One region of the Streptomyces sp. NPDC059080 genome, then DNA from elsewhere that is predicted to be linked to it. Evidence: predicted binding sites of a transcription regulator. Region 1 holds the regulator's gene; the other holds the start of a gene.
The links. The regulator HspR, encoded in region 1, represses chaperone genes until heat shock. The targets are predictions, from matches to a motif close to TTGAGNNNNNNNNNCTCAA.
Positions count from the first base shown of each region.

Region 2: lon (endopeptidase La) is a predicted target of HspR. The motif match lies at 2,427-2,445, and genes of this name have one in related genera.

Region 1 is NZ_JBHYGX010000034.1:16,786-27,648, forward strand. Features, by position in the region: gene ACFWWQ_RS22910 (DUF2617 family protein) at 1-127, opposite strand, end outside; gene ACFWWQ_RS22915 (hypothetical protein) at 611-871, opposite strand; gene ACFWWQ_RS22920 (pyridoxal phosphate-dependent aminotransferase) at 1,023-2,207, shown strand; gene ACFWWQ_RS22925 (YbjN domain-containing protein) at 2,384-2,914, opposite strand; gene clpB (ATP-dependent chaperone ClpB) at 3,001-5,634, opposite strand; gene ACFWWQ_RS22935 (Uma2 family endonuclease) at 5,991-6,563, shown strand; gene ACFWWQ_RS22940 (TIGR03618 family F420-dependent PPOX class oxidoreductase) at 6,660-7,064, shown strand; gene ACFWWQ_RS22945 (hypothetical protein) at 7,167-7,571, shown strand; gene ACFWWQ_RS22950 (heat shock protein transcriptional repressor HspR) at 7,755-8,207, opposite strand; gene dnaJ (molecular chaperone DnaJ) at 8,209-9,387, opposite strand; gene grpE (nucleotide exchange factor GrpE) at 9,433-10,104, opposite strand; gene dnaK (molecular chaperone DnaK) at 10,101-10,863, opposite strand, start outside.
Region 2 is NZ_JBHYGX010000014.1:34,600-45,462, forward strand. Features, by position in the region: gene ACFWWQ_RS14165 (spermidine synthase) at 1-334, opposite strand, end outside; gene ACFWWQ_RS14170 (rhomboid-like protein) at 527-1,264, shown strand; gene ACFWWQ_RS14175 (GNAT family N-acetyltransferase) at 1,465-2,256, opposite strand; gene lon (endopeptidase La) at 2,468-4,939, shown strand; gene ACFWWQ_RS14185 (lysozyme) at 5,121-5,978, opposite strand; gene ACFWWQ_RS14190 (MarR family winged helix-turn-helix transcriptional regulator) at 6,598-7,092, shown strand; gene ACFWWQ_RS14195 (hypothetical protein) at 7,261-8,106, opposite strand; gene ACFWWQ_RS14200 (nitrate- and nitrite sensing domain-containing protein) at 8,722-10,863, shown strand, end outside.

The DNA.
Region 1 (10,863 bases):
ACTGCACCTGGGCTTCGCCCAGTTGGAGGTCGAGCACCGCCAGGGCCGGCAGGGGTTCCCTGCCGAGCGCCCAGGCGAGATCTGATGCACGGGTATCGGTATAGGCCGTTGTCAGGGTCGTGAGCATGGGTCGGCTCCGCAAGCACGCAGTGGATGGGCGGGCCGGTCCGCCCCGGAGAACGTCGGGGAAAGTCTGTGCCGGCTCGCGCCCACGCGGGATCCGAGAACTGGGGGATTCTCACTGAAGAGGGAATCACGAATGCCAGGCGCCCACAGCGGGATTACCCATGTTCGCCGGGTTTCCATCCCTCAGAGGGCCCATCAGATCATTTGTTCAACCGCCAAGCACACAAGGGTCCTTCGTCCACCGCACGAGCCGTCGGTACGTACAGGGAAGGAGGGGCCGTACGGCGGGTGGGGCGAAGGCGGTGGCCACGGTGCGTACGCGGGCCGCCGGATCGGACGGGGCCCGGCGGCCCGGCGGGCAGAGCGGCGGCGCGGCCGCCGTCCGGCGGAGGTCCGGCGCTCCCTGGGGCACTCCCCGGCGCGCGCCGGTGCCCCGCGGGACCGGCTCCGCGCCCCGGCTGGAGCGCCCGGTCCGGGAACCGCATCAGGAGCCGCCGCCCCCGCAGGACGAGCCGCCGCAGGAGGAGCCACCGCCGCAGCCGTGGTGGCCGTGGTGGCCGTGGTGGCCGTGGTGGCCGTGGTGGCCGTGGTGGCCGTGGTGGCCGCCGCCGGATCCGGAGTCGCCGCCCGCGGCCCACCAGCTGGAGCCGCCCGCCCTCCTCCGGCCGCCGCCGGAGCCACGGGATGCGGCGGAGACCATGCCGATCACCGCCATCACGATCAGCAGGAACAGCACGACACCCATCTGCCTCACACTCCTTCCGCTCCCCCGAGCGAGGCGTCCGGCGCCGGTGGCCCGCGCGCCGGTGATCCTTTCGTGCGGGGCTGATGCCCAGGGTCCCCCTGACGCAAAGCGCAGTTGAGGAAGTCCAGAGGTTCGGCGGAGGATGGCGCGCATGGACCGACCGCTGCTCAACCGCCGCCTTGCCGCATTCGGTACGACGATCTTCGCCGAGATGTCCGCGCTCGCCGTACGGACCGGCGCCATCAACCTCGGCCAGGGCTTCCCCGACACCGACGGCCCGGAGGAGGTCCGCGAGGCCGCGGTGCGCGCTCTGCGGGACGGCCGCGGCAACCAGTACCCGCCCGGCCCCGGCATCCCCGAACTGCGCGCCGCCATCGCCGCCCACCAGGAGCGCTTCTACGGCCACCTCGGCCTGACCTGCGACCCCGACACCGAGGTCCTGGTCACCACCGGGGCCACCGAAGCCATCGCCGCCTCGCTGCTCGCGCTGCTGGAGCCCGGCGACGAGGTCATCGCGCTGGAGCCGTACTACGACTCGTACGCGGCGTGCATCGCGATGGCCGGGGGCCGGCGCGTCCCGGTGACGCTGCGCCCGCGGCCGGAGTCCGGGACGTACGCCCTCGATCTGGACGAGCTGCGTGACGCGGTCACCGACCGCACCCGCCTCATCCTTCTCAACTCCCCGCACAACCCCACCGGCACCGTCCTGACCCGCGAGGAGCTCGCCGAGATCGCGCGGCTCGCCTGCGAACGCGATCTGCTGGTCGTCACCGACGAGGTCTACGAGCATCTGGTCTTCGAGGGCGCGCATCTGCCGCTCGCGTCGTTCCCGGGGATGCGGGAGCGGACGGTGACGATCGGCTCGGCCGGGAAGACGTTCTCGTTCACCGGCTGGAAGATCGGCTGGGTCACCGCCGCGCCGGAGCTGGTGGCCGCCGTGCGCTCGGCGAAGCAGTTCCTCACCTTCACCTCGGGCGGGCCGTTCCAATACGCGCTCGCCGAGGCGCTGGCGCTGCCGGACAGCTATTACGCAGGGATCCTGACCGATCTGCGCGCCAAGCGCGACCTGCTCGGCGACGGGCTGCGCGCGGCCGGGTTCGAGGTCTACCAGCCGCAGGGCACGTACTTCGTCACCACCGACATCCGGCCGCTGGGCCACACCGACGGCCATGCGTTCTGCCGGGCGCTGCCGGAGCGCGCCGGTGTCGTCGCCATCCCCAACGCCGTCTTCTACGACCACCAGGAGCAGGGCGCGCCCTTCGTCCGTTTCGCGTTCTGCAAGAAGACGGAGGTCCTTCAGGAGGCGGTGGACCGGCTCAAGGGGCTGGCCGCCTGACGGCATCCCGGGCGCCTGCCGGACACGCCGCGGGGGGGGGGCGGGGCGGCCGGCGGGGGGAGTGGGTGGCGGGGGGGCGCCGGGGGGCGGGCGCGGCCCCCCCCGGGGGGGCGCGCGGGTGGGTGTGGGTGTGTGGGGGGGGGGGCCCCCCCCGGCGGCGGACGTCGGCGGGAGGGTCAGCCCTCGTCGTCCGGCTTGTCGTCGGACTCGTCGATCTCGGACTCCAGACCGAGCTGCTCGACGATCCACTTGTCGAACTCGATGGAGGCGCGGACCCAGCTGACGGTGCTCGACACGAAGTGTTCGAGCGCGACACCCGTGCCGACCAGCATCGACGCCTCACCGATCAGCCGGACGGTGCCGTCGTCGTGGGTGTGGGTGTACGCCTTGGGCCACAGGGTGCGGCGGTTCCAGTCGTCGATCGCCTCCAGCAACTCGGCCTTGTCGTCCAGGCCGTGCGGGCGGTCGTAGAAGGTGCGGACGGAGAAGATCTGCTGCTCCTCCTCGCCGCGGAACATGAAGTACGTACGGAACTGCTCCCACGGGGCGGCGAGGTCACCTTCCTCGTCGACTACGTACTTCAGCTCCATCTGGTCGAGGAGCTGCTTGACCAGATCCTGGTCGGGCACGACGGGACCCTCAGGCCCGGTCGGCTGCTGTTCGGGCTGGCCCCCGAAATTCGGAATCGAGGACGGGTCGATGCTCACCGTGGAATTCCCTTCGTATGGTCTGCGCCATCCTCCACCATGCCCGCCCCGTCCTGGCAACCCCGGACGGGGCGGAGCGCGGCGCGTCAGGCGGCGGCGCGGGCGGACGTCACGGCGAGGTGATCGCCGTCGACGTCCACGCGGACGGTGTCGCCGTCCAGTACGTCGCCCGCCAGGATGGCACGCGCCAGCTGGTCGCCGATGGCGGTCTGCACCAGGCGGCGCAGCGGCCGGGCACCGTACGAGAGGTCCGGCGCCGGGGCGTCCACCACCGGCTCCTGGCCGAGCCAGGCGAGCCAGGTCAGGGCCGCGTCGCTGATGTCGAGGGTAAGACGGCGGTCGGTGAGGCGCTTTTGGAGGTGGTCGATCTGGATCCGGGCGATCCGCTGGAGCTGGTCGGTGCCCAGCGGGTGGAAGACGACGAGGTCGTCGAGGCGGTTGAGGAACTCCGGCCGGAAGGATGCCCGGACGGTCTCCAGCACCTTCTCCTTCTTCTGGTCCTCCTTGAGCAGCGGGTCCATCAGGAAGTTCGAGCCGAGGTTGGAGGTGAGGATGAGGATGGTGTTGCGGAAGTCGACGGTGCGGCCCTGGCCGTCGGTGAGGCGGCCGTCGTCGAGGACCTGGAGCAGCACGTCGAAGACCTCGTGGTGGGCCTTCTCCACCTCGTCCAGCAGGACGACGCTGTATGGGCGGCGGCGGACCGCCTCGGTCAGCTGGCCGCCCTCCTCGTAGCCGACGTAGCCGGGGGGCGCACCGACGAGGCGGGCGACGGAGTGCTTCTCGCCGTACTCCGACATGTCGATGCGGACCATGGCCCGCTCGTCGTCGAAGAGGAAGTCGGCGAGCGCCTTCGCCAGCTCGGTCTTGCCGACGCCGGTGGGGCCGAGGAAGAGGAACGAGCCGGTGGGCCGGTCCGGGTCGGCGATCCCGGCGCGGGTGCGGCGCACCGCGTCGGAGACCGCACGCACCGCCTCGGCCTGGCCGATCAGCCGCTTGCCCAGCTCGTCCTCCATGCGCAGCAGCTTCTGCGTCTCGCCTTCGAGGAGGCGGCCGGCGGGGATGCCGGTCCAGGAGCCGACGACATCGGCGATGTCGTCCGGTCCGACCTCCTCCTTCACCATCGACTCGGCGGACGCCTCCTGCTCCGCCTCGGCGGCCGCCGCCGCCTCCAGCTCCTGCTCCAGCTTCGGGATCTCCCCGTAGAGCAGCTTGGAGGCGGTGTCGAAGTCGCCGTCGCGCTGAGCGCGCTCGGCCTGTCCGCGCAGGTCGTCGAGGCGTTCCTTCAGCTCGCCGACGCGGTTGAGGCTCTGCTTCTCCTTCTCCCAGCGGGCGGTCAGCCCGCGCAGCTCCTCCTCCTTGTCGGCGAGGTCGCGGCGCAGCTTCTCCAGCCGCGCCACGGAACCGGCGTCGGTCTCGTTCCGCAGCGCCAGCTCCTCCATCTTCAGCCGGTCCACGGACCGCTGGAGCTCGTCGATCTCGACGGGCGAGGAGTCGATCTCCATCCGGAGCCGGGACGCGGCCTCGTCGACGAGGTCGATGGCCTTGTCGGGCAGGAAGCGGGAGGTGATGTAACGGTCGGAGAGGGTGGCGGCGGCGACCAGCGCGGAGTCGGCGATGGCGACCTTGTGGTGCGCCTCGTAGCGCCCCTTGAGGCCGCGGAGGATCGCGACGGTGTCCTCGACGGTCGGCTCGGCGACCAGCACCTGCTGGAAGCGGCGCTCCAGCGCCGCGTCCTTCTCGATCCGCTCGCGGTACTCGTCGAGGGTGGTCGCGCCGACCATCCGCAGCTCGCCGCGGGCCAGCATCGGCTTGAGCATGTTGCCCGCGTCCATGGCGGAGTCGCCGCCCGCGCCCGCGCCGACGACGGTGTGCAGCTCGTCGATGAAGGTGATGATCTGGCCGTCGCTGGACTTGATCTCCGCGAGGACGGTCTTCAGCCGCTCCTCGAACTCGCCGCGGTACTTCGCGCCCGCGACCATCGCGCCCAGATCGAGCGCGACCAGCCGCTTGTTCCGCAGCGACTCGGGCACATCGCCCTTGACGATGCGCTGGGCCAGCCCCTCGACCACGGCGGTCTTGCCGACGCCGGGCTCGCCGATCAGCACCGGGTTGTTCTTCGTCCGGCGGGAGAGGACCTGCACCACGCGGCGGATCTCGTGGTCCCGGCCGATGACCGGGTCGAGCTTGCCCTCACGCGCCGCCGCGGTGAAGTCCGTACCGAACTTCTCCAGCGCCTTGTACGTGCCTTCCGGGTCGGCGTTGGTGACCCGGCGGTCGCCCCGCGACTCCTCGAACGCGGCGAGCAGCTTCTTGGCGGACGCGCCCTGCTCGTCGAGCAGCGCACCGGTGGCACCGCCCTTGGCCGCGATGCCGATAAGCAGATGCTCGGTGGAGACATAGGCGTCGCCCAGCTCCTTGGCGCGCCGGGCGGCGTCCGCGAGGACGGCCAGCAGCTCGCGGTCGGGCTGCGGCGGCGCGACCGTCGACCCCTGCACGCTGGGCAGCGCGGCGAGGCGCCGCTCGGCGCCGCCGCGCAGCACGGCGGCGTCCGCGCCGACGGCGGCCAGCAGATCGATGATGTTCGCGTTGCTGTCGGCCGGTCCGGCCAGCAGCGCGAGCAGCAGATGGGCGGACGTCATGTCCGCGTGCCCGGCGGTGATCGCCCGCTCGTTGGCGGCGCTCAGCGCCTCCCGGCTCTTGTTGGTCAGCTCGGCGTCCACGGTCGCGGGGTCCTCCTCGTGCTCGGCGTTCTCGTCCTGTACTGCCGGTCCGCCCGACGGCGGGCAGGTAGGGCGCGTATGACGCTTCCGTACATGCTCTGGTCGACGTTCAGTAAGTTGAGTCTACGACACTCAAGAGTGAGGTTGAGCGGGGTTCACTCAAGATTGGGGAAAGGCCGGCCCCTCGGCCGGGTGCGCGGCGCCCCGGTGCCGAGCCTGCCGCGTCGCCGCGGCGCCCGGGTTCCCCGGGGCGCACGGCGCCACACCTGCGGGTGAACGTCCGGCATATGCCAGCGGCAGTCGATGCCCGGCGCCGACACTGGCCTCGACCGCAATGGAGGTGCAGCATGACAGCTATGGCATATGAGCCGACGGCGACCGACCGACAGAACCTCCTGAACGACTTCCTTGGCATGGAAACCCCCCGTGGGTTCCGCGCCGAGTTGATCGAGGGGGAAATTGTTGTGTCACCGCCGACCGACGGGGACCACGAGGACTACCTGGACCTCATCAATGACCAGGTGAAAGCGGCGTCCGCGACCCGGATGCAGATCTCGGGCGGGAAGGGGCTCATCCTTCCCGGTGCCGGTCCCGGTCTCACGAACCGGGTGATCCCGGACGCCACGATGGCGCCCTGGGCTCTGCGCGTCTTCCGGGGTGCTCCCCCGTGGATGCCGCCCAACGGCGTCGCCCTGGTCGTCGAGGTGACCAGCAGCAAAGCCGAGCGGGACCGCATCGCCAAACGCCACTGCTACGCCCGCGGCGCCCTCCCCCTCTATCTCCTCGTCGATCGCGAGACCTCCACGGTCACGCTGTTCAGCGAGCCCGAGGACGACGACTACCGCGAATCCCACTCCGTCGCCTTCGGCATGCCACTGCCGCTGCCCGACCCCTTCTCCTTCACGCTGGAGACCGGCGACTTCCTCTGAGGCGGGTGCCCCGTGGGGCCGGGCCGCCCTTACGGGGCCCGGCCCCTCGCCGTACGCGGAACGGGCGGCCCGGTGCCCCGCCGTTACGCTTCCCCCATGGCCCACGATCTCGCCGCCCTCGACCCCGCCTACCTCGCCTTCTGGGATGAGCACGTCATGTCGACGCTGACCACGCTGCGGGCCGACGGCTCCCCGCACGTCGTCCCGGTCGGCGTGACGTACGACGCGGAGCAGCGGATCGCGCGGGTCATCACGCGCGGCGGCTCCACCAAGGCGCGGAACGTGCTGGCCGCCGGGGCGGACGGTGTGCGGGCCGCGGTCTGCCAGGTCGCGGGGCGGCGCTGGGCGACGCTGGAGGGGATCGCCCGGGTGCGGACGGACGCGGCGGCCGTCGCGGACGCCGAGCGCCGGTACGCCGCGCGGTACGGCCGGATGCCGCGGCCCAACCCGGAGCGGGTGGCGATCGAGATCACCGTGACCCGGGCGCTCGGCCGGGCCTAGAACGCGTCCGGAGCGCGGGTGCGCGGTGGGTGAACGCGCCGTTACCGCGGGCGCCGTGCGCCGGTATCGTCGCCCGCACACCGACCACGCCCGGAGGGCACGATGAACCCGGTCCGCGCCACCGCCCTCGCCTGCCTGATGCCGCTGTCCGAGCTGGGCGACGAGCCCTTCCTCGTCGACGACCGCGGTCAGCACGCCATGTGCGAGCGGTGGGCGGCGGACCGCGGCTACGACCTCACCTGCCGGCTGAGCCTGCACCGGCTGCCCGCCGGGCACCCCACGCTCTGGCGCGATGTGGAACGCGGCCTGGTCGATGTCTTCGTGGCGCCGCACCGCCGGGCGCTGGAGCACGCCGTGGACGACGCCGACGCGTTCGCCGCGCGCTGCGCCGCCGCCGGGGTCCGCCTGGCCACCGCCGACCTCGCCGAACCGGTCTACGACCGCGCGCTGACCTCGGGCGTCCACCGCCGCCTGTCGATGCCGACGGCGGGGTACAGCGGGCACTGAGCTGCCGGGCGGCCCGCCAGGGAGCAGAGCGGCCGGGCGGCCGGGGAGCAGAGCGGCCGGGTAGCCGGGGAGAAGAGCGCCCGGGCCGGGGCCCGCACCGTCGCCCGGCGCGTCCGGTCCCCGGACATGCGAAAGGGCCGGGTCGCCCCGGCCCTCTCCGCTGTGACCGCCGCTCTCCGGCGGTCACTCGCCCCGCTTGGGGCGCCACACCACCAGCGCGCTGGCCTGCTGGACATCCTGATACGGCACCAGATCGCGGCGGTAGGACGCGTGCACCGCGGCCTCCCGCTGCTGCATCGCGCTGGCCGCGCCCTCCAGGGCGCCCTGGAGTTCGGCGACCCGCTGCTGGAGGGCCGTGACCTGGTTCTCCAGCTCGATGATGCGCTTGATACCGGCGAGGTTGATGCCCTCGTCCTGGGACAACTGCTGCACCGTGCGGAGCAGTTCGATGTCCCGGGCGGAGTACCGGCGGCCCCGCCCGGCCGTGCGGTCGGGCGAGACCAGACCCAGCCGGTCGTACTGACGCAGGGTCTGCGGATGCAGGCCGGAGAGCTGAGCCGCGACGGAGATGACGTATACCGGAGAATCTTCGGTCAGTTCGTACGGGTTCCGACGGTGTCCGCCCCGGCTGTCCATCTCATGCTCCCTTCGCGGCCTGGAACAGCTCCGCCCGCGGATCCTGATCCGCGGTCGCCTCGCGATAGGTCTCCAGCGACTCCTTCGCCTTGTCGCCGAGGTCCTTCGGAACGATCACCTCGACGGTGACCAGCAGGTCGCCCCGGGTGCCGTCCTTACGCGTCGAGCCCTTGCCCCGCGCCCGCATGGTGCGGCCGTTGGGCGTCCCCGGCGCGATCTTGAGCGTGACCGGCGGGCCGCCCAGCGTCGGCACCCGCACCTCGCCGCCGAGCGCCGCCTCCGGGAAGGTGACCGGCACCGTGACGGTGAGGTTGTCGCCCTTGCGGCCGAAGACCGGGTGCGGCTGGACGTGCACCACGACGTAGAGATCGCCCGCCGGACCGCCGTGCTCGCCGAGCGTGCCCTTGCCGCGCAGCCGGATGCGCTGCCCGTCGGAGACGCCCGCCGGGATGCGGACCTGCATCGTCCGGGCGCTGGTCGCCCGGCCGCTGCCTTTGCAGACCTCGCAGGGGTTCTCCGCGATCAGGCCGCGGCCCTTGCAGTCGGCGCACGGATCGGTGAGCGAGAAGCCGCCGCCCGCGCCCCGGCTGACCTGACCGGTGCCCACGCAGGTCGGGCAGACCCGCGGGGTGCCGTTCTTGTCGCCGGTGCCCGAGCACGCCTTGCACGGCTCCTTGCTGGACATCCGCAGCGGGACCGTGGCCCCGTCCACCGCCTCGGTGAAGCTGAGCGTCACCTCGGACTCGATGTCCTGTCCCCGCCGCGGCTGGGTACGGGTACCCGTCGCGCCGCCGCGGTTGAACAGGCCGCCGAAGACGTCCCCGAGGCCCCCGCCGAAGCCGCCGCCGCTCCCCTGCTGACCCTGCGTACCCCCGAAGAGGTCGCCGAGGTCGAAGTTGAAGTTGCCGCCGCCCGCGCCGGGGCCGGGACGGAAGCCGCCGTTGCCGAACAGCGCCCGCGCCTCGTCGTACTCCTTGCGGCGCTTGGGGTCGCCGAGGATGTCGTTCGCCTCGGAGATCTCCTTGAAGCGCGCCTCGGCGCCGGAGTCACCGGTGTTGGCGTCCGGGTGGTTCTCCCGGGCGAGCTTGCGGTACGCCTTCTTGATCTCGGCGTCGGTGGCGTCCTTCGGGACGCCGAGGACCTTGTAGTAGTCCTTCTCGACGAAGTCCTTCGTGCTCATCCCCGACGTCCCTCCTTCCGCGTCTTCTTCTCTGCCGTCCACACGTCAGCCCTCGTCCGGGCCACCGTTTTCCTCGTCCGAAGCCTTGGCACCGTCCTCGGATGCGGACTTGCCGCCCTGGGCGCCCGGCTGCGGCTCGGCGACGGCGACCCGCGCGGGGCGGATCGTTCGCTCACCGATGCGATACCCGGGCTGCAGGATGGCCACGCACGTGGTCTCCGTGACGTCCGGTGCGTACGAGTGCATCAGGGCTTCGTGGATCGTCGGGTCGAAGGGCTCGCCCTCCTTGCCGAACTGCTGGAGGCCCAGCTTGGCGACCACGGTCTCCAGCGATTCGGCCACCGACTTGAAGCCGCCGACCAGCTCGCCGTGATCGCGGGCGCGACCCACGTCGTCCAGGACCGGAAGCAGCTCGGACAGGAGGTTCGCCGCGGCGATCTCCTTGACCGCGATGCGGTCCCGCTCGACCCGGCGCCGGTAGTTCTGGTACTCGGCCTGAAGCCGCTGGAGGTCCGCGGTGCGCTCGTTGAGCGCCGAACGGGCCTGGTCCAGCTGTGCGGTGAGCGCGATGTCCCGCGCGCCCTGCTTGTCGTCCCCGGCCGGGGCCGAGCCCGCCTTGTCGGCGGACTCGGCTCGCGCCGCGTCGTCAGCGTTGCCTGCGGACTCGGCGCCGGAGACGTCGGGCTTCTCGTCGAAGCCCGGAGTCTCCTCCGTCACGCCGCACCGTCCTTCTTGGGCTTCTCGTCGTCGACGATCTCGGCGTCCACGACGTCGTCCTCGGCCTTCGCCTGGCCCGCACCGGCACCCGCGGCGCTCGCGGCACCGGCGTCGGCGCCCGCGGCCTGGGCGTCGGCGTACATGGCCTGGCCCAGCTTCTGCGAGACGGCGGCGACCTTCTCGGTGGCGGTGCGGATCTCGGCCGTGTTGTCGCCCTCGGCGGACTCGCCCTTGAGCTTCTCCTTCAGCTCACCGACGGCGGCCTCGACCTCGGTCTTCACCTCGGCGGGGACCTTCTCCTCGTTGTCCTTGAGGAACTTCTCCGTCTGGTAGACGAGCTGCTCGCCCTGGTTACGGGTCTCGGCGGCCTCGCGGCGCTTGTGGTCCTCGTCCGCGTAGCGCTCGGCTTCCTCACGCATGCGGTCGACCTCGTCCTTCGGCAGCGAGGAGCCGCCGGTGACGGTCATCTTCTGCTCCTTGCCCGTGCCCAGGTCCTTGGCGGTCACGTGCATGATGCCGTTGGCGTCGATGTCGAAGGAGACCTCGATCTGCGGGACACCGCGCGGGGCCGGCGGCAGGCCCGTCAGCTCGAACATCCCGAGCTTCTTGTTGTACGCCGCGATCTCGCGCTCGCCCTGGTAGACCTGGATCTGCACGGACGGCTGGTTGTCCTCGGCCGTCGTGAAGATCTCGGAGCGCTTCGTCGGAATCGTGGTGTTCCGCTCGATGAGCTTGGTCATGATGCCGCCCTTGGTCTCG
Region 2 (10,863 bases), on a different contig from region 1:
CCGCGATCCGCCCCCAGCGCTCCTCCACCGCTCTGACCAGCGAAAACCCCACGCCGAGGCCACCGAGCAGCACGGCCGGACGCTCCCGCTCCGACGGCAGACCGGCCAGCGCCGCATCGATCAGCAGCCGCTCGGAGCGGCCGTCGGAGGTGTCCATCAGGAAGCAGCCGTTGGCGATGATCTCGTGGACCGGCGCGCCACCGGAGCCGTCCGCGCCGCCGCGCCGGCGCAGCACCACCTCGCCGTACGGACCCTCGCGGCGGTCCAGCGTGACCGGGCCCTCCGCGGTACCGGCCGGGGTCGGGAAGCTCGGGTCGGGGGGAACGGGAGTCATGCGGCCATCCTGGCCAACCGCGCGGGCACCGGTCCAGCCGATAGTCCGGGCAACGCGGCGGGCCCGCCCCGGGTTGTGCGCCGTGAGGTACTTCACGTGGGGCGGGCGGGCGCGCGGTGAACGGGCGGGCGTCGCCGGGCGTTGAGCATGGCGGGCGTAGGAGGACCAGGACCGAAGGGGAGGGGCGGTGTGGTGAGCGGTGCGGTGAGCGGTGCGGTGCGGTCGGGCCGGTGGGCGTGGCGGTTGCTGCCCGGGCCCCGGGCGACGCCGTTCACCTTCTGGTACGCGTTGCTGCTGATGGGGACCTCGCTCTTCGCGGCGTACGCGGACCCGGTGCGGGTGGCGGAGCTGCTGCGGGGCTCCAGTACCGACGCGGCGCATCTGGCGGCGACGCCGCTGCGGGTGCTGGTGGCGAGCGCGCTGTGGATCGACGGCGGGCTGCTCTCCGGGTTCGCGTGTGCCTTCGTCGTGGTGCTTGCCGGGCTGGAGCGGCGGGTCGGCGCGGTGCGCACCGTCGCGGTCTTCCTCGGCGGCCATGTGCTGGCCACCCTCGCCACGGAGCTGCCGGTGGGCGCCGCCGTCGCCACCGGGGCGCTGCCGCCCGGCGCGGCGCACCGTCTCGACTACGGCATCAGCTACGGCGTGATGACCTGCGCCGGAGCGCTGGCCGGGCTGCTGCCGGGGCGGCTGCGGTGGCCGCTGCTCGGCGGCGCCGGCTACTACGTCACGGCGGACCTGCTGACCTTCGCGGACCCGCTCAGCTCCTGCGGCCACCTCCTCTCCCTCACCCTGGGCGTGACGGCCTGGCCGCTGCTGCGCCGGGGGCGGTCCGGCCCGCGCCCGGTGCGGCTCCACGGGGATCTGGGGCATCCGGCGCTGCGGCGGGTGCCGGGGCGTGCGGTGCCGGTGGCGGGGGTGCGGCGGCGCTGAGCTGGATGCGGGGCGGGCGGCGGGCGGCCCGTCCGCCCGTGCCCCGGGCCGGCCCGGTCACGGCCCGCCCGGGGGCGCGCCGGGCCGCCCCGGAGAGCCGCCCGGGCCAGGCCGAGCCCGCACGGTCCGGGCCGCCGCGTCCGTCCGCCCCTGCCCCGGCCCGCCCCGGTCACGGCCCGCCCGCGCCCGGTTCGCTGCCCTCACCCGCCCCCCGGCGTCCACACGTACGGCGTCGTCGTGGTCACCGCATGGAAGCCGAGGCGGCGCAGGATCGGGGCGCTGGCGTCGGAGGCGTCGACCTGGAGGAGGTCCGCGCCGTGGGCCACGGCGAGCGTGGCGCGGGCGGCGACCAGGGCGCGGTAGACGCCGCGGCCGCGCCAGGCGGGCAGCGTCGAGCCGCCCCACAGGCTCGCGAAACCGGTGCCGGCCTGCAGCACCAGCCAGCCCGCCGAGACCACCTCGCCCCCGGCCTCCGCCACCAGGACGGCGATGCGGTCCGGGGCGGCGGCCACCCGGGCGGTCAGATCGTCGGCCAGCCAGCCGTGGTCGTCGCCCCAGACCGCCGTCTCCATGGCCGCGATGCGCCGCATATCGGCGTCGTCGGTGACCTGGCGCAGCGTGACGCCCTCGGCGAGTACGGGCTCCCCGGCCATCTCCCGGGCGCGGCCGATGAGCACCGTCTCCCGCTCCTCGGGCACGAACCCGGCGGCACGCAGCCGCTCGGGGAGCTCTTCCGGCAGGTCATGGCCGTGGGTCTTCCACTCCACGGCCTCGCCCCGGGCGGCGAACACCGCGCACTGCCGGGCGATCAGCGCATCCAGCGCGGCGCCGCGTACGCCCAGGTCCGGCGGGCCGCTGACGAAGCCGCGGAACTGCCCGGTCAGCCGCGTCAGCAGCCCGTCCCGCTCCGTGGTGACGCCCCGGGGCAGGTCCGGCGGGACGCCCCGCATCCGCTCGTCGTAGGCCGCGAGCAAGCCGTCGATGTCCGTCATGGTTCGACGGTACGAGGGTGGGCAAGCGATTTTCCGTAGCGGCGGGCGGGCCGTGGCGCCCGGTGGGCGCGGTGGCGCGGGTACCGGCCACGGGGGCGTCGCGCCGGACGGCGATCCGCTGATCGCTCACGGCGAACACGGACCGGGGAACATCTCCCCGCTCCCCGGCATTGAGTGGGAATAGCTCAACTTGCCTGCCGAAGGGGAGATCATGGCTTCGTCGTCCCACACGCTCACTCTGCCGGTGCTGCCCCTCGATGACGAGGTGGTCCTGCCCGGGATGGTCGTGCCGCTGGACCTGTCGGACGCGGACGTACGGGCCGCCGTGGAGGCCGCGCAGTCCGCCGCCGTCCAGGGCAACAAGCCGGAGGTGCTGCTTGTGCCCCGGGTCGACGGCACCTACGCGGCGATCGGCACGCTCGGGCGGATCGAGCAGGTCGGCCGGTTGTCCGACGGTGACCCGGGCGCGCTGATCCGCGGGCTGCGCCGGGTGCGTATCGGCTCCGGGACCACCGGCCCGGGGGCCGCACTCTGGGTGGCGGGCAGCGCCGTCGAGGAGACGGTGCCGGGCACCGCCGACGGCGAGGGCGGCCGCACCCTTCCCGGCGCCGTGACCGAGCTCGTCACCGAGTACAAGGCGCTGGCCACCAGCTGGCTGCGCAGGCGCGGTGCCTGGCAGGTCGTCGACCGCGTCCAGCAGATCGAGGACGTCTCCGCCCTCGCCGACAACGCCGGGTACTCGCCGTTCCTCACCACCGAGCAGAAGATCCGGCTGCTGGAGACCACCGACCCGGTCGCCCGGCTGAAGTTCGCCACCGAGACGCTCCGCGACCATCTGGCCGAGCAGGACGTCGCCGAGTCCATCGCCAAGGACGTCCAGGAGGGCGTCGACAAGCAGCAGCGCGAATTCCTGCTGCGGCGGCAGCTGGAGGCGGTCCGCAAGGAGCTGTCCGAGCTGAACGGCGACGCCGACGACGAGAGCGGCGACCACCGCGCCCGCGTCGAGGCCGCCGCGCTCCCCGAGGACGTCCGCAAGGCCGCCCTCAAGGAGGTCGACAAGCTGGAACGCGCCGGCGACCAGAGCCCCGAGGGCCCCTGGATCCGCAACTGGCTCGACACCGTCCTCGAACTGCCCTGGAACGAACGGACCGAGGACGCCTACGACATCACCGGGGCGCGCGCCGTGCTGGACGCGGACCACGCCGGTCTGGAGGACGTCAAGGAGCGGATCACCGAGTACCTGGCGGTCCGCAAGCGGCGCGCCGAACGGGCCGGCGCCGACGATGCCGAGGCCACCACCGGCGGCGGGCGCCGCGCCGGGGGCGCCGTGCTGGCGCTGGTCGGGCCGCCCGGTGTCGGCAAGACCTCGCTCGGCGAGTCCGTCGCCCGGGCCATGGGCCGCTCCTTCGTCCGGGTGGCGCTCGGCGGCGTACGCGACGAGGCGGAGATCCGTGGGCACCGGCGGACGTACGTCGGCGCGCTGCCCGGCCGCATCGTCCGGGCGATCAAGGAAGCCGGTTCGATGAACCCGGTGGTGCTGCTCGACGAGATCGACAAGGTCGGCTCCGACTACCGCGGCGACCCCGCGGCCGCCCTCCTGGAGGTCCTGGACCCGGCGCAGAACCACACCTTCCGCGACCACTACCTGGAGGTCGAACTCGACCTCAGCGACGTGGTGTTCCTCGCCACCGCCAACGTCCTCGAAGCCATCCCCGGGCCGCTGCTGGACCGGATGGAGCTGGTGCGGCTGGACGGCTACACCGAGGACGAGAAGATCGTCATCGCCCGCGACCATCTGCTGCCGCGCCAGCTGGAGCTGGCCGGACTCGCGCCCGGCGAGGTCACCCTCACCGACGACGCGCTGCGCAGCCTGGCCGGGGAGTACACCCGCGAGGCCGGCGTACGGAACCTGGAGCGCGCGGTGGCCCGGCTGCTGCGCAAGGTGGCAGCCCGGCACGAACTGGGCGAGCAGGAGCTGCCGTTCACCGTCGGCGCCGAGGAGCTGCGCCCGCTGATCGGACGGCCGCACCACACCCCGGAGGCGGCGCAGGACCCGGCCGTGCGGCGGACCGCCGTGCCCGGGGTGGTCACCGGACTCGCGGTCACCGGCGCCGGTGGCGATGTGCTGTACGTCGAGGCATCGCTCGCCGACCCGGAGACCGGCGCCTCGGGGCTGACGCTCACCGGTCAGCTCGGCGACGTGATGAAGGAATCGGCGCACATCGCGCTGTCGTTCCTGCGCTCGCGCGGCGCGGAGCTGGAACTTCCGGTCGGCGACCTCAAGGAGCGCGGCGTCCATCTCCACGTACCGGCCGGAGCCGTCCCGAAGGACGGGCCGAGCGCGGGCGTGACGATGACGACCGCGCTGGCCTCGCTGCTCTCCGGCCGTCAGGTGCGGCCGGATGTGGCGATGACCGGTGAGGTGTCGCTGACCGGGCGGGTGCTGCCGGTCGGCGGGATCAAGCAGAAGCTGCTCGCCGCGCACCGTGCGGGCATCACCACGGTGATCATCCCGCAGCGCAACGCACCGGATCTGGACGAGGTCCCCGAGGAGATCCTTCAGACCCTCGACGTACGGCCGGTCACCGATGTGCGCACGGTGCTGGAGCTGGCGCTGACCGACGCAGCCACGCCGGTCCGCGACCCGGCCGCACCGGACGGGGCGGTGCCCGCCGCGGGGTGAGGGACGCGGCGGGCCCTCGCACCGGGGCCCCCCCCCCCCCCCCCCCCCCCCGCGCCCCCCGCGCCCCCGCGCGGCCCCCCCCGGGGGGGGGGGGGGCCCGCGGGGGGGGGGGGCGGGGGGGGGCCCCCCCCCGGGGGGCCCCCCCCCCCGGCGGGGGGGGGGCCCCGTTCGTGCGCGCGGATCAGCCGTTGGCGAGGGCCTGGAGCCGGTCGTACGCGCCGTTGAAGGAGTTGTGGTCCCCGACGTTCGGGCCGGTCGAGGTGTACTGCCAGATGGTGTGGAAGCCCCACCCGCCCGGGAGTTCGCCGACCGACGAGCCGTAGCGTGGCACCCACAGCGGGTTGACGCTGCCGAAGCCGGTGTTGTTGCCGGTGCACTGCTTCCACCAGCTGGTGGAGGTGTAGAGGACCGCGTCCCGGCCGGTGCGCGACTTGTAGGTCGCGAACCAGTCCTTCATCCAGTTGACGAGCCCGGTGGCGGTCATGCCGTAGCAGGTGTCGCCGTACGGGTTGTACTCCATGTCCAGCGCGCCCGGCAGGGTCCTGCCGTCCTTGGACCAGCCGCCGCCGTGGTCGACGAAGTAGGTGGCCTGGGCCGCGCCGCTGGAGGTGTCCGGCGTGGCGAAGTGGTACGCGCCGCGGATCATGCCGATGTTGTACGAGCCGTTGTACTGCTGCGCGAAGGAGGGGTTGGTGTACGTCGTCGACTCCGTCGCCTTGACGTACGCGAACTTCACGCCGCTGTTCCACAGCGCCGACCAGTCGACGCTGCCCTGGTGACCGCTGACGTCGACACCCTCGACCCCGGCGAGCAGCCCGGTCGCCGGGCGGACCGAGCCGGTGCCCTCGTGTGCGGCGATCTGCGATCCGGCCCAGTCCTGGGCGGGGTGGGACGGTTCGGGCGCGTCCTTGGCGGGCGTCGCGGCGGCCGTCGCGCTGCCGGGCAGGCCCAGCAGCAGCGCGAAGAGCGCGAGCAGGGCGCCGGCCACGGTGGCCAGGGAGCGGGTGCGGTGAGGGGAGCCCGACCTGTGCACGAGCATGCGTGCCTCCGGATTTCGTTGAGGTGACCTGAGGGGGGATGACGGGGCCGCGGCGGACCGCGGCCCCGGTGCCACGCGCCGCCGGGCTAAGGCGGCCAAGCGGGCTGCGGGTGCCCCGGTGCGGGGCCGGTGGCGCTGTGGTGGCGTGGGGGGTGGCGCGGGTGGTCGGCGGGGTGCGGGGCGCGGCGGGAGAGCGCCCGCGCGCCCCCCCCCCCCGCCCGCGCGGGCGCCCCCCCCCCCCGCCGGGCGCCCCCCCCCCCCCCCGCCGCGGGGCGCGGCGGAGTGCGGCGGAGTGCGGCGGAGTGCGGTGCGTGGTGCCGGAATTGCAGGTGCCGACGTGCGGGTGCGGAGGTGCTGAGGTGCGGTGCGCGGTGGTGCGGCGTGCGTGGTGCGCGTGGGCGCCCGTCGGTGCGGACGCCGTACGCGGACCGGGATGGCCGGACACCCGATGACTTGGTGTGCCCATGCCAGAAATGACGATACGCGCGTAGACCGCGGCGATAAAAGGGGGATACGGGGCTGCCGTTGGTCTCATCCTGCGAAATACTGGCGGAGCTGCGGCTTCGGCGGCGGCGAACGGAAACTTTTCACGAACGGAAACGCCGGAAAGGGTGCTGACGTGCACAACACCGGAGCCGACGGAGCGGCGGAGCACGGCGACGCGGCGGGTGTGGACCACGTATTCCTCGCCCTGGAACGCGAGTTGGCGGTGTTCCTGCGCCGGGCCCGCGCCTCCTCCGGCGAGCTGGCCCGCGAGGTCCACCCCGACATGGAGCCCGCCGCGTACGGCCTGCTGGTGCGCCTCTCCGACGCCGGGGCGCAGCGCGCCACCGACCTGGCCGGTTACTTCGGCGTCGGCAAGGCGACGATGAGCCGTCAACTGCACGCCCTCGAAGAGCTCGGCCTGGTCACCCGCGAGCCCGACCCCGCCGACGGCCGCGCCGTCCTGGTCCGCCTCACCGACGAGGGCCACGACCGCTACGGCCGGGCCCGCCTCGCCCGCCGCGCCCGCTACGCCCGCCGCCTCGCGGCCTGGGACCGCACCGAGGTCGCCGAACTGAGCCGCCTGCTGCACCGCCTCAACGCCGAACAGGAGGGGGAGGACGGGGCGTAGGGCGTACCCGTGGGGGAGTCCCGCCGTGCGCCGCACCGGGCGGGGCTCCGCACCGGCCGTCCGTTGCCCGCACCGGCCGTCCCCCGCCCCGCGTCCGGCCGTCCCCCGCCCCGCGTCCGGCCGTCCGCTGCCCCGCGTCCGGCCGGGCGTGCCCCGGCCGTCCCGCCCTCACGGCTCCACGTACACCACCGCCGCGTCGTCCCGCGCCTTGCCGCGCGGGTACGCGGCGCCCTCCGGGTCCGCCGCCTCCGCCGCGCGGACCGCATCGATCAGCGCCTGCGGACCGTCGCCGGCCACCAGCGCCGCGCACCCCTGCCAGGAACCCTCGCGGAACACCTCGACCCAGCGCCCGGCGCCGTCGCTGAGCGCCGTCAGCGCGCGCACCTCGGCGCGCGGTGTGCACCCGGTGACCGCGCGGGCGGCGACCGACGGATCGGCCGCCGCCGTGAAGAACCCGCCCTCGGCGTTCCGCAGCGCCTCGACGGAACGTACGTACCGGCGGGCGGCCGCCGTGCGCTCGGCCGAGCCGCGCGGCAGCGCCCGCAGCGCCTCGCGTTCGGCGCGGACCGCCGGGGTCAGCTCGTCGAGCCGCGTGTCGCGCACCGGTGTCACGGAACCGTCCACGCGCGTCAACAGCAGGACCGAGTCGGAGAGTACGAGGTGTTCGACGCTCTCCTCGGACCACCGCACGGCGACCACCGTGGCCTGCGGGGTGCGGGGGTGAGAAAGGTCACACGCCGGCCGGTGAAGGGCGGCCGTACGGGAGATGGCTGCCGCGAGTGCCTCAGTGAGCGTCATGTCCCGGTGCGAAACCGACAGTTCGAGCATCGCGCCCCCGAGCCGCGCGGTGAACCACGGCACCGGATGCGTACACCCGTAGTCGCCCTCGGGCGGGGTCACGCCGTCCAGCAGCACCAAAGTTCCGCCCCGGCCGGACGCGGGCAGAGCGACGGACGCGTAGTCCTCGTTTGGGTGTTGGGGATCGCCCGGTGCGACGGCGAGTTCGATGCGCATGCCGGGCAGTCTGCCGGAGCGGCGGCGAGCGGCGGCGGTGGCGGCGCCGCGCGGGCGGGTGGACGGCGGGCCGGCGTCCGGTGCGCGCGGCGGGGCGCCCCGTGCAGGGGTGCGCGCGGTGCGGGCGGGCATCCTTGCAGGAGCCGACCGGTTCTCCAAACGCACCACAGGGTTACGCCGGGTTGCACCGAGAATCGGCCACGCACGGAAGTTGATGGTCAACTTCCGATTGATGTTCACTCATTCGCGTGGCCGGGCAAGTGTTGCCGAGCCACTGCGCGGAGCCGGTGGAAAGGTCGCTTCCCGAATCATTGGGGGGCGGGCCGGGACATACGTCGCGCCGCGCAAGGCCGGGCTGTTTCCCTTCGCGGAAGCGTGCACTGCTGCGGTTTCGCGCAGGTTCGCCCCGCGAGCGGAAACCGAGCCGGACCCGCGCGCCACACGGCGTGGGCAGGCGAGACAGGAATGCGAGCAGCGGTGCGGAAGAAGCGGCTTCGGGGCAGCGCAGGTAAGCCGGGAACGCCGGCCCGACCGGTCCCGGTACCGGATACGGGCACAGGCCCCGGCCGGGATGCGACGACCGGTGGTGACCCCGCGGGCAGGCGCCCCGCGCGGGTGCGCAACCGTCTGATGGGCGCGGTGGCGGTGGTCGCGGTCGCCGTAGCGGGTGCCGGTGCCCCCGGCATCAGCGCCGCGGTGGACGACACCCACACCAGTCAGCGACTCGTCGAACTGGCACAACTCGACGCGCGGGCGATAGCGCTGTCCCACTCCCTGGCGGACGAGCGCGACACCATGACGTCGTACGTCGCCACCGGGCGTGGCGGGAGCACCGCCGCCGGTTACGAGGCGCTGCGCGCCCGCGTCGACCGGCAGCTGCGCGATCTGCGCGCCGCCTCCCAGGGCGCGTCCGGCGAGACCACGGTCTACGCCGCCGCCGAGAAGCAGCTCTCCGGGCTGCCGCAGATCCGTCAGGAGGCCCTGGCCGGACCGGCGACCGCGCAGTCCACCTACGAGGCGTACACCCGTGCCCTCCAGGCGCTCGGCGCCATCGCCGACGACATCGCCCACTCCCTGCCCGGACGCGCGGACGGCGCCGACGCCGACACCCGGGCGCTGCCCGCGCTGGGCCGCGCCGTCGAACAGGCCGCCGGGACCCGCGCGCTGCTGCTCGCGGCGCTGCGGGCGGGCGGCGAGCAGCCCCAGCTGTCCGCCGCGGCCCAACTCGCCCACCTGCGCGAACAGGGTTCCCTCGCGGACTTCACGCAGGTTGCCGGGGAGAGCACTCAGGACCGCTACGACGCCACGGTCAACGGCGCGGACGTCACCGCCGCCGAGCGGTACCTCACCCGCCTCACCGACCAGCCGCGCATGGACGCCGCCGACGTGGCGCTCAGCCGCTCGCGGGTCCAGGCCACGCTCACCGCCCGGATCGACCTGATGCGCGGCGTCGAATCGGCCCTGGCCACCCAGGAGATCCAGCGCCTCTCCGACCTGCGCGACGACGACGTCACCGCGCTGGAGGTGCGGATCGCCCTGGTCGGCGTCTGCCTGCTGCTCGCGCTCGGCGTCTCGATCTCCGCCGCCCGCTCCATGACCCGCCCGCTGGCCGCGCTGCGGCTCGGCGCCAAGCGGGTCGCCGCGGACCCGGCGCACGAGGAGCCCATCGCCTTCAAGGGCCGCAACGACGAGTTCGCCGCCGCCGTCCGCTCCGTCAACGCGCTGCACGCGCAGGTCGCCGACGTGGCCCGGCGCACCGCCGAGCTGGAGGGCGAGCGCGGCCGGCTGATCAACGCCCGGCAGCGGCTGGCCGACGAGCGCGAGGTGCTCGACGGCGAGCGTGACGCGCTGCGGGCCGAGGTCGGGGAGCTGACCGAGCGGCTGGCGACGCTGCGTACCGGTGTGCACGGCCGGTACGTCAACCTCGCGCTGCGCACCGTCGGCCTGGTCGAGCGTCAGCTCCATGTCATCGAGTCGATGGAGGAGCAGGAGCAGGACCCGGCGGCCCTGGAAACCCTCTTCAAGCTCGACCACTTCGCCGCGCAGATGCGCCGCAACAGCGAGAACCTGCTGGTCCTGGCTGGTACCGAACACGGCACCGGCCACCCGGGCCCGGTGCCGCTGCTGGAGGTGCTGCGCGCCTCGGTCAGCGAGATCGAGCGCTACGACCGGGTGATCATCCAGTCGCTGCCGCCGCATGCGCAGATCGCCGGGTTCGCCGCCGACGACATCAGTCACCTGGTCGCCGAACTCCTGGAGAACGCCACCGCGTTCTCCCCGCCGGAGGCCCATGTCGAGCTGTCCGGCTGGCTGCTGGAGACCGGTGAGCTGATGCTCTCGGTGCAGGACGAGGGCATCGGCATGACCGCCGAACGCCTCGCCGAGCTCAACGAGCGGCTCGCCGACGCGGAGACCGCGTCCACCTCCGAGTCCATCGACGAGGCCCTGGGCCTGGGCCTGTACGTCGTGGTGCGGCTCGCCGCCCGGCACGGCGTCCGGGTGCAGCTGCGGGCCCAGCAGCAGGGCGGCGTCACCGCCGTCGTGGTGCTGCCCGGTTCGATCCTGCCGACCCGACCGGGTCCGGTGAACACCCGCGCGGGTACGCCCGCGTCCGCCGGCCCGGCCCTGCCCGGTTCGGTCGCTGAGGCGAACTCCAACGCGCTCCAGGCGCGGGTGCTGCGCGCCGACCCGTCGGCCCTCCCGAAGCGCGGCGGGGCCCCCGCACAGCCCGCCGTGACCCCCGCCCCGCAGGCCGAC